Regions from separate parts of the Paenibacillus sp. A14 genome, predicted to be linked through region 3. Evidence: riboswitches for the same ligand, from Rfam matches in the RefSeq annotation. Region 3 holds a riboswitch; each other region holds the start of a gene.
What was found. Region 3 has a riboswitch for cobalamin ahead of V4U88_RS13285 (ABC transporter substrate-binding protein). Riboswitches for the same ligand answer to the same signal wherever they lie in the genome.
Positions count from the first base shown of each region.

Region 1: another riboswitch for cobalamin. It lies ahead of V4U88_RS18955 (anaerobic ribonucleoside triphosphate reductase); the one in region 3 lies ahead of V4U88_RS13285 (ABC transporter substrate-binding protein).
Region 2: another riboswitch for cobalamin. It lies ahead of metE (5-methyltetrahydropteroyltriglutamate--homocysteine S-methyltransferase); the one in region 3 lies ahead of V4U88_RS13285 (ABC transporter substrate-binding protein).

Region 1 is NZ_JBAGJD010000007.1:158,700-162,445, forward strand. Features, by position in the region: gene V4U88_RS18940 (hypothetical protein) at 327-914, opposite strand; tRNA gene V4U88_RS18945 (tRNA-Thr) at 1,078-1,149, opposite strand; gene V4U88_RS18950 (MTH1187 family thiamine-binding protein) at 1,257-1,565, opposite strand; cobalamin riboswitch at 2,061-2,303, shown strand; gene V4U88_RS18955 (anaerobic ribonucleoside triphosphate reductase) at 2,536-3,746, shown strand, end outside.
Region 2 is NZ_JBAGJD010000003.1:141,615-145,360, forward strand. Features, by position in the region: gene metE (5-methyltetrahydropteroyltriglutamate--homocysteine S-methyltransferase) at 14-2,308, opposite strand; cobalamin riboswitch at 2,461-2,659, opposite strand; gene V4U88_RS08610 (helix-turn-helix transcriptional regulator) at 2,743-3,105, opposite strand; gene V4U88_RS08615 (multicopper oxidase domain-containing protein) at 3,411-3,746, shown strand, end outside.
Region 3 is NZ_JBAGJD010000004.1:397,329-401,074, forward strand. Features, by position in the region: gene V4U88_RS13275 (TIGR03915 family putative DNA repair protein) at 1-357, shown strand, start outside; gene V4U88_RS13280 (TRM11 family SAM-dependent methyltransferase) at 469-1,419, shown strand; cobalamin riboswitch at 1,544-1,749, shown strand; gene V4U88_RS13285 (ABC transporter substrate-binding protein) at 1,946-2,959, shown strand; gene V4U88_RS13290 (FecCD family ABC transporter permease) at 2,956-3,746, shown strand, end outside.

The DNA.
Region 1 (3,746 bases), on a different contig from region 3:
TAAAGCCCCACCGCCGGAGTCCACATCATTAACGGGAAAATCTCCCGTTAATGTACCGCTCTTGGCTCTTCGATCGGATTTAGCTGGAAAAGCTCCATCTATTTCGCGGCCCGATTGCCGATATACACAATTTTAGGGGAATTAGCGGGAGGTTTTCCAGCTAATTCGCCTCTGCAGCCGCATACGTACCAAATTAACGGGAAGAATTCCCTTTAATTCGAACCAAACCATTAGTTGCAGGTCAAGAGTGCGAAAGAACCCTCTCCGGTTAGTCAAACAACCAAGAGCCCGCGCAGTTGCGGGCTCTTTCGGTTTGTGCGTCTAGTTTACTTCTTGCTCGCGTCGATCTTCTTCTGCAGCTCCGCGATTTGTGCGTTGGCTGCATTTATCTTCTCCCGGTACTTATCGATGAGTTGCTGGCTTTCCGCAATGTTCGCTTCAATCGCTTCGACTCCGCCAGGTAATTTAACCTTAGCGGCCTCTTCGGCCTTGATCCGTTCTTCGTAACCCTTAATAGCTTCTTTTTCGGCATTAATTTTTACATTTAAGCCGTTAATTTCCCTATTAAGCTTGTCTATTTGATTGGTCCATTTAGTCTCGGGAGTTAACGCACTCCCCTCTTGCGCAGGAGCCGGAGCCGTTGTGCCTCCTGTTCCTTCCAATACGATCGTCTTCCCCTTTACATCGAGCGAGGTCCCCGTAGCTTCCGCGATTGCCCGCACCGGAGCGTATGTAGAACCGTTGATAACCGCCGCTTCTGCGATCATCTTGCCGTCCTGCTCAACCGCATAGACTCCCGTTACCTTCGCGCCCATGATCGATTTAACTGCCGCGGCAAAAGTCGGAACTCCTCCGAAAAGCAGCGCACCAACAACCAAACCAGACACCGCGCCCGTTATGAAATTCTTCTTCATCAATAGCTCTCCCTTGGAAAATAATTCTACCTATACCTATTATCAGCCACGGAGGTTGGTAGTTTCAAGTATTTAAATCGTATGATAATGTGAATCACCACACGCAAAAAAAACGCGCCCCCCGAAAACCTCGGAAGCCGCGCTGTGCTTGAGTTATAAAAGATGCTGGTGAAGGGAATTGAACCCCCGACCTACGCATTACGAGTGCGTTGCTCTACCCCTGAGCTACACCAGCAGAATCACTTGGTAAAGTGAAACAAAAATTATTATACTCCGTTTTAAAAATATTGCAAGGGCCAATGTCTGGTAATTAAACCAACCATTTGCTTGGCTGCAACAGGGTTAGGATGAACCGAGTTTATCCTGCACAGACCGCAGCTTCTGCTCCGAGGAGCTCTCTTTGTCCCGCCGGTCATCGATTTTAACCGAAGTGGAAACGCGCTGGGCCCCGGATTGAAACGGAGCCTCATGGATCGCCCGAATCGCCGTAAAAATTCGATCGAGCGGCCCCTCGATAATCGTACTCATCGAAGTCAGGGTGCATTGGACTCCTTCCTGCTTTTCAAGTACCCGCTGCAGCTCGGCAACATATGAACTCAGACTGGTGGAACCTGTACCGATCGGAATGACCGTAACTTCCGCGATCGCCATGTGACAACCTCCCGTTGTTCCGCTAACCGGATTTTTTATTTATTGTAACAAGTTCGGGACCCGGAATTCAATCGGTAAAGGTCGAAAGGTCCGTCGCTTGTGATAAAGACTCGCTCTGCGGTGGGCAATCGAACCTCCGATTTTATCTAACGCAAACTATAACCGCTATTTGCGCCAAAACGGCCGGTCTCCATTTTTATCGGACACAGTAGCGGCTATTATTTCCGTTACGCGTTAGTGCACCTCCACCCGAAACAACCCACCGCAAGCAGACAACGGACTCCCCTCCGCCCCCGCTTACTCCCCTCCCAAACTAGCAAACGCTTACCTCATCATCGCCACAATCTTGCCTCAAAATCTACTATTTTTTTTCGTCCCCGATTCCCCGCATCCTGATTGCTTTCGACTGTTTTTCAGCTGTTTTTCAAATTCAAATTCTGTTATCCGCCCGTTTACAAACACAATATATTGGGTTATTATGATACAGCATCAACCAAATATAGTGTACAGACGGGTGAACCGGCACAAGCACGATGCCGGGGCTTAATAGGGAAGTGCGGTGCAAATCCGCTGCGGTCCCGCCACTGTAACCGGAAGCTTTATAGAGAGTGCGATCCCCCGGGTCTCACTAGCTATAGATCAGCATCCTCCGGCATATGCCACTGCAGACGCCATTGTCCGCGGGAAGGAGCCGGAAGGTCCGGAAGCCAGGAGACCTGCCCGTCTGGATGGCACCCGAGTAGCCCTGCGAGGTACAGGCCAAGGTGTCCGCTTGCCGCCATACATATAAGTCATTCTGGCGCGCCGCAAAGGCGACGTGCTGTTTTCAAAGAGCGCAACCGGGCATTTTCGACCTCTTTGGGGGTGGAAATGCTTTTTTATTTCTAATTGTGAATCGGAAGGAGATTTTATCATGGCACTGCTCAACCATTTCACTACAAATACAAATAAAGGTACCTCCAAGGAACAAATGCTGGATGAAGTTATTAATCTGGGCGAGGAAATCGTATCCAGCTCCAATTTGGAAGTCCTGCGCGAAAACGCCAATTTGAACGGGGAAAGCTTCTCGGGCAAAATGAGCAAGTTCGGCAGCGAATACGCCAAATGGTACGCCAACCATTTCGTGATGCCTGCGCGGCTCGTTCAAGCGATCCAAGATAATGTGGTCTATGTGCACGACCTCGATCAATACGCCATCGGCACGACGAACTGCATTTTTATCCCGTTTGCCAAACTGCTCCGCGAGGGCTTCAATACCGGCAACGGCAGTGTCAGACCGCCGAATTCGATCATGACGGCGATGGCGCTCGTCGCGATTATTTTCCAGTCGCAGCAAAACAGCCAATACGGCGGCGTCTCCGCCAACATGCTCGATTTTGACCTGGCCCCTTATGTGGCCAAGTCCTTCGCCAAATACTTCCGCAAAGGGCTGGATTATTTGGAAGAAGGCGATCCGGCCGCCGACCTCGGCGGTGAGGTGACCATGAGCCGCAGCGATCTCCGGGAGCGGTTCCCGAAATCTTTCCGATACGCGTTAAAAGAAACCGAAACCGAAACGCTCCAGGGCGCGGAAAGTCTGATCCACAATCTCAATACGATGTCGAGCCGCGCGGGCGGGCAAATCCCGTTCACCAGCATCAACTACGGCACCTGCACTTCGCCGGAAGGCCAGCTCGTTATCCGTTCGCTGCTGTCCGCGACAATGCGGGGACTCGGCAGCGGGGAGACGCCGATTTTTCCGATCCAAATCTTCAAGTGTAAACAGGGCATCAACCAGAATCCGGGCGAACCGAATTACGAGCTGTTCCTGATGGCGGCCGAATGCTCGGCCAAGCGGCTCTATCCGAACTTCGCCAATCTGGACGCACCGCTGAATCTGATGCATTACGATCCGCAGAATCCGGATACCGAATTCGCCACTATGGGCTGCCGCACGCGCGTGCTGAGCGACCGGTTCGGCCGGAACCGCCTGTCCGGCAAAGGTAATCTTTCCTTTAATACGCTGAATCTCGTCAAGCTCGGACTGGAGCACGGGATCGCGCTGGGCCGGCGGAAGGAAGCCGATGAGCGCGGATTCTACCGGGAGCTGGACCACTACCTGGACATTGCTCTGGAAGGCCTGCTGCACCGCTTCCAGATCCAGTCCGCCCAAAAAGCCAAAGCCTCGGACTTTATGATGCG
Region 2 (3,746 bases), on a different contig from region 3:
TGCCAAACCCTATTTATTTGGCGGAAACGGACGAACCGATCGCTTCCCGGCTGCGCTTGGCGGCCGAAACCATATTTTTTAGAGCGGCGACGGTTTCTTCCCGCCCGCGGGTTTTCAGTCCGCAGTCCGGATTGATCCAGAACAGCTCCGGATCGAGGACTTGCAGCGCCCTGCGGACCATCGCCATCATTTCCTCTTCGGCAGGCACCCGCGGACTGTGGATATCATACACGCCGAGCCCGATGCCGAGCGGATACGTATTCTCCTCGAAGCTCTGGATCAGCTCCCCGTGGCTGCGTGACGTCTCGATCGAGATCACGTCGGCATCCAGATCCCGAATCGCATCGATCATGTCGTGGAACTCGCAATAACACATATGCGTATGAATTTGCGTAGTGTCACGGACCGAGGATGTCGTGATTTTGAAGGCCTTGACCGCCCAATCGATATAGGCCTCACGGTCAGCCGGCTTTAGCGGGAACCCTTCCCGCAGCGCAGGCTCGTCAACCTGAATCATCGTTATGCCCGCTTCTTCCAACGCCTCTACTTCTTTACGCAGCGCCAAGGCGATTTGGTAGGTTACAGTCTCCCGCGGCAAGTCGCTGCGGACAAACGACCAATTTAATACCGTCACCGGACCCGTCAACATGCCTTTGACCGGTTTCTTCGTCAAGGACTGGGCAAAAGCCGTCTCCTTCACCGTCATCGGGCGATCGAATTCCACGTCGCCATAAATGAGCGGAGGCTTCACGCAGCGGGTGCCGTACGATTGGACCCATCCTCCTTTGGTGAACGCAAAGCCAGGCAGCTTTTCCCCGAAAAACTCAACCATATCCGTCCGCTCAAATTCGCCGTGAACCAGCACGTCCAGGCCGATTTCCTCCTGGATGTCGATCCAGGTGCGGATCTCTTCGCGAATGAATTCGTCATACCGTTCGGCCGTCCATTCGCCTTTGCGCCATTTTTGACGGGCCGCACGAACTTCGGCGGTTTGCGGAAAGCTTCCGATCGTCGTTGTCGGAAGAAGCGGCAGGTTCCACACGCGCTGCTGCTCCCCCCGACGTACCTCAAACGGACTAATCCGTTCGGAAGGCTGCTCCGCGATGCTTCGAACCGCCTCCTGGACGTTTTTGCGGCTGCGCGACGGGTCCGCGTTCAAGCGTTCCAGGGCCTGACGGCTTTCCGCCAGCAGGGCCGGGGTTTCGCCTTGCAGCGCCTGATGCAACGCCGCGACTTCATCCAGCTTCTCTTCCGCGAAGGCCAGGGCATCCTTGAGCACCTCCGGCAATCCCTCCTCTCCCTGGGCCGAAACCGGCACATGCAGCAGGCTGCAGGAAGGCTGGACAATCAGATCGGAATCCGCAGACAGCAGCCCCGCAATCTCGCCGATGAAATCCTGGACCGCGGGCAGATCGGACCGCCAAATGTTGCGGCCGTCCACCACTCCCGCAGCCAACGTCTTGCCGGCCGGGAAACCGTGTTGCCGAAGGGCTTGCAAGTTGCCTTCCCGCCCATGCACGAAATCCAGGCCAATCCCGCGAACCGGCAGTGCAATAATCTCCTCGTACCGTTCGACGGCATCGAAATACGTTTGCAGCAAGATCCCGGCTTGCGGCAGCTCTGCCGAAATCGCACTATAGATTTCCTGAAGCAGCGCCAAATCCTCATCCGATACGAAAGTAACGAGCGCCGGTTCATCGACTTGAATCCATGCCGCACCTTCCTGGTCCAGTTCGCGCAAAACGGTGACGTACAAAGGCAAAAGCTTTTGGCTCCATTCCCGAAGACTTCCGGACGCGCCTTTGGACAGCTTCAGAAAAGAATATAATCCGAGAACGACCGGCTTGCCGGCGATTCCCAGCTTCTCTTTGGCTTCACGGTAGGCTTGGAGCGGGAGATTCGCCGTAAGCTCCGGCTCCCTGTTTCCCAGCTCGGGGACGATGTAATGGTAGTTCGTGTTAAACCATTTGGTCATTTCGCTGGCAGCAGCGGTTTTGCTGCCTCTGGCCACCGCGTAGTATGTTTCGAGCGGAACAGGTCCGCCGCTGTATTCAAAGCGTTCGGGCACAAGTCCGAACATTACGGCCGTATCCAAAACCTGATCATAGTAGGAAAAATCCCCCACCGGAATCCAATCGATCCCTTTCCCCTTTTGCAATTTCCAATGTTCGCTGCGAATTTCGGCTAACTGGCGGTGAAGCTCCGCCTCCTCCAATTTTCCGCTCCAGTACGCTTCGATCGCTTTTTTCCATTCCCGCTGTTTGCCGATTCTGGGGAAACCCAAATTTCCGCTCGATATTTTACCCATAATTATAAGCCTCCTCAACATATGTCTTTCGAAAATAGCAATAAATGCGGCAAGAAATCAAAAAGGCCCTCTTTAGGCAATGCTAAAGAAGACCTTCGTATAATTGTCCGATGGATCGAATCTCTAACACCTCCCTATCTCCCGTAGGTACAGCAGTGTTGCCGGAAAAGGCAGGTCTCCTGGCTTCGGAGTCATCGCCGATCACGCTGCCTTCCCAGTGTCTTTCGACATCAGTGGCCATTTCTCGCATGACGGCTCCTCCGTTACAGTGGCGGGACCGCGCCGGCGTTTCACCGGACTTCCCTTTTAAGCTTCAGCCGCGGCTGAAGCACCTCTTCCCACATTATGCAGTTTTAAGTATGAACTCAATACTAACGGATGTCGCCGGATAATTCAACAGTAATCTTATCGGGATCTACTAGTTTCAACTAAAATTAATTAAAGTTATCCGCTACCGCTTTGTTCAGCATGCCGATGCAGCGGTCAAGATCCGCTTTGACCTGCTTTTTGTAGAGTTTGGCTTTTTCCGCTCCATCGTCGGTAAAATGGTACAGCACGATCTCTTGGAAATCGACGCTGGGGTCATTGCCTTTCAAATGCTTGGTCCTGTATAGAATCCCTTCCTGCACCAGTTCGTGGAGGGCCCGGTAGATTTCGCTCTGCGGCGGTACGTAGCCGAACGGCTTGAACTCTTCTTTCAATTCCTCCAGCATTTGATAGCCGTAACCCCTGCGCTGTTCCACTTTCGTGATCAGAAATAGCTTCAGATAAGCCCGCTGCGCAAGCATAAATGCCATAGCCGTCCCCCCTGTTTCTTATAGATCAATATAACTGAAGTCTAAAATTTGTACAACCGGACCATCTTCCCCTGTTTTACTGGATTGGTAAAAGAACAAGATACGGTGGTCTTAACTTAAAATTGTGAGGATCTGGGTACGCGCAAAATGCTTTTTCTATTGTGAATTTTTCATATATTGAAATTGCATAATTAAGGTTTTGGTCGTAGCCAAATGAACTATTTTTACTTATGTGATTTATATCACAATTGAGTGTTCAATTCCCTTGTACCCTTGACTTATCGGATAAGAGGAGGAATCGATCCATGAAGTTTCTAAAGCCCGCTTTTTTCGTCCTGGCCAGTCTCCTCGTGCTGTTGACCGTTTGGTTTTCGGGTTCCGCTCAGCCCGTTCGAGAGGCCGAACCCGCCCAGGAAGCAAAGACTCTCGATCAGCCTCCGGTCGAGCCGGTGGTCCGCCGCGACGGTCAGGTCGTTCATATCGAACTCACCGCCCAAGTATCGAATGTGGAGATTTCCGAAGGCGTCGAATATAACGCCTGGACCTTCAACGGCACTGTTCCGGGTCCCGTCCTCCGGGTCAAAGAGGGGGATATGCTGCAGTTCACTTTGTCGAATTTGGACCCCAATATGCCCCACTCG
Region 3 (3,746 bases):
GAACCGAAGAATCAGGTGCTGCCGCTGCTGGCGCCCCATTTTTGCGATAGATACCGGGGAGAATCGTTTCTGATTTACGACAAGACGCATAGACAAGTATTGATGCAGCGGCAGGATGGTCCACCTGCTGATCGAGTGGGACTATTTTGCATGGAGGAGCTTATATTGCCCGAGCCGGACGACGAGGAGAAGTCCTACCGGAGGCTGTGGAAGCAGTTCTATGATACGGTGGCGGTCCGGGAAAGAAGCAATCCCCGGGCCCGGCTTTCCCATATGCCCAAACGTTATTGGACCCAGTTAACCGAGATGCAGCAGAGCGATCTTTCTTCAGGTCCCTTCCCGAAACGTCTTCGTTAAGCCCCGTTCTTCTGCTACAATGGTTCAGTGAATGCTTAGAATACCTAAGTCTTTTTGCTTGACCGAAAATGATCGGCTCTAAGCGAGGCAAAGTAAGAAGGAGACGGGAACGTGGACTTGAACGAGAAGCCCGATAGCTATATCTACCCCTACGCGTGTCATGAGAACGAGAGCGAACTATGCAGGCTTGAGCTTCACAGTTTGTTCGGATATGCCCCCAGAGCTCATTTTTTTATGGAAAGCGGAACTGCCATCGGAGCAAATCGGAGTCCTTTTATTTCCATGGAAATGAAAGTGCTGGGAAGATGCGGCTCCCTCGAGGGGATTCTCACTCTTGCGGAGAAGATCGACTTAAAGGGAAAGACTTTTAAAGTGAAATATATTAAAAACGGAGTCCCTTGCAGCTATGAGGACCAGCGTCAGTTGGAGAGAACAGTGGGAGCCCGGATCCGGGGCAGGGCGGAGATGCGGCAGCCGGATATCCTGTTCGGTCTTTTACACGACGGGGAATCATGGAGGCTAGGAGTCTGTCATCCCACGGACCCTATTTGGCAGAGACACAAACATAAGCCCCGGAATTATTCGACAGGGCTTTCCGCGGCTATGGCCCGGAGCCTGGTTAATATCGCGGTCCCCGCCACGGCCGGAATACGGGCGATCGATCCCTGCTGCGGGATGGGCAACGTTCTGATCGAAGCCCTTTCCATGGGGATCGAGATTGTGGGACGGGATCTTAATCCGCTCGCTATTCGCGGAGCGAGGGTAAATCTGGCTCATTTCGGGTACCGGCACGAAGAACTTGTCAGTATCGGTGATATGAATGAAATTGACGGGCATTTTGACGCGGCGATTTTAGATATGCCTTACAATCTATGCTCCGTTCTTCCTCTGGAAGAGAAGCGGGCGATGCTATCAAGCCTGCGCCGGTTCAGCGACATTTCGGTGGTCGTATCCACGGAAGAGCTGGAACCCGAGTTGGAGCGGGCGGGTTTTCAAATTCAGGGCTTCGCCAAAGTAACGAAGGGGGCTTTTGTGCGAAGCATCTGGGTATGCCATAGCTGATTGAGGGCTTATCACGAGCCAGCTGAATACTTGGACGAACCGCACAGCGGAGTCGCTCTTTCGTATTGTAAGTTTACGGCTTTTCCCCTATAATCCAAAAGAGATAGATCGCCTGGATTCAAGCGAATAAGAAGTACCCGTCGGTCCCGAAGCCCGCTTGTTTTGCGAGCCCAGGGTTAAAAGGGAAGCCGGTGAAAGTCCGGCACGGTCCCGCCACTGTATACAGGGACGCGCCCAAGCATGCCACTGTCTTACGCCACAGTACGACGGGAAGGCGGGCGTTCGTCGGTACCTGGAAGTCAGGAGACCTGCCCACGGGAATGTTAGACGGTCCTTCGAGGAAAGGATGACGTTCTGCTTAGAGGACGGACCCGAGCGTTCCGGCACAGGAACATGACGGCTCCGCTATAACTTTGTAGACGTAACCCATCCGCAGGATGGGTTTTTCTTCATGAAGAGACATCAAGTTTCGCTTTATGTCAGGCAGACCAGTCAAGAACTACAGAACACAGAAGGAGCGAAAGAGATGAAAAAGTGGACCAAGATCTGGGGGATCTGGCTTCTGGCCATTCTGTTGCTCGTCACCGCAGGCTGCGGGGCGAACGGTAAAAATTCCGCGGAGAACGGCAATGGCGGACAAGCTCAGCAGCAACAGGAAACGCCAAAGGATACGTCGAACGCAACGGACCAAGAGAGTCCGAAAACGACTTATCCGCTTACGGTAAAAGACGGGTACGGCAGCGAATTTACGTTCGAATCGGCGCCGCAGCGCATCGTGTCTCTGGCACCGTCGGAAACCGAAGGGCTGTTCGCTTTGGGGCTGGACGAGCAGATTGTCGGCGTTTCCGACAATGACGATTATCCGGAAGCCGTAAAAGACAAGCCGAGAATGGGCGGCTTCCAGGTTAATGTGGAAGCGGTCGTTGCGGCTCAGCCGGATCTGGTGCTGGCGGGGAACCTGGTTGGCGAGGATACGGTGAAGAGTCTGACGGATCTCGGTTTGAAAGTGTTCCGTTCCAACGCGAAAACGATGGAAGAGGTCATGGCGAACATCCGGTTGGTCGGGCAAATTACAGACCGTCAGAAGGAAGCCGGCGAGGTAACCGGCCAAATGCAGGCCGAACTGGATAAGGTAAAAGAAGCGGTGGGCAAGCTGCCGGCCGATCAGAAGAAAAAGGTCTATATCGAGTTCTCGCCAGGATGGACGGTCGGTAAGGGCGAATTTATGGATGAAATGATTACGCTGGCCGGCGGGGAAAATGTCGCTTCCGATATTAACGGCTGGAGCGAAATCAACGAAGAAAACATTATCAAGGCGAATCCGGATGTTATTCTTTACGCCAAAAGCGTCGTTGACGAGAACAACCGGACGCTCGCCGATATCATCAAGAGCCGTGGAGGCTGGGATAAGATCACCGCGGTTAAGGAAGGCCGCATTATCGGATTGGACGACAATTTGTTGAGCCGACCCGGTCCACGCGTGACCAAAGGGCTTATTGATGTGGCCAACGCGATTTATCCGGATTTGATTAAGCCGTGAGGACCAAACTGGCAGGCTACGGATTTATAGGCCTCGGGCTGCTGATTCTTACCCTGCTGGTCTGTGTGGGATTCGGCTCCGTCAAAATGCCGATCCTCGAGATCGCGAAGATCCTGCTGCATCGCCTTCCGGGCATCGGCCATTGGATCGAGCCGACCTGGAATACGGCTTCGGAGCAGATCGTCATGCAAGTCCGGCTGCCCCGCGTGCTCCTCGGCCTGCTGGTCGGGGCGTCCCTGGCGGTTGCGGGTGCGGCGTTTCAGGGCGTGCTGCGCAATCCGCTTGCCGAGCCGTTTACCCTCGGGGTTTCCTCCGGTTCTGCTGTGGGCGCGGCGGTATTGATTTTTTTCGGGTGGCAGTTTTCGATCATCGGGGTGTTTACCCTCCCGGTCGTCGCTTTTCTGACCGGGGCGGCTACGCTATGGATCGTCATGTGGCTGGCCCGGGAGAACGGCAAAATCCCGATCGAAAATCTGATCCTGTCAGGTGTGGTCATGCAGTCCTTCCTGGGTGCCGTCGTCTCGTTCCTGACGGCGATGTCCAAGGAGACCGTGAACCAGATCATGTACTGGACCATGGGGAGCTTGAGTCTGCGGGGATGGTCCTATACGGCCATCCTGCTTCCGTATCTGGCGCTGGGAGGATTGTTTCTCTGGAGCAGGGCGCGTTCGTTGAACCTGTTTGCCTTGGGGGAGCGGGAAGCGGCCCATTCCGGGCTAAACGTGGAATCGACCAAGCTGATCATTCTCCTCGTCGCTACGCTAATGACGGCTGCGGCGGTTTCCGT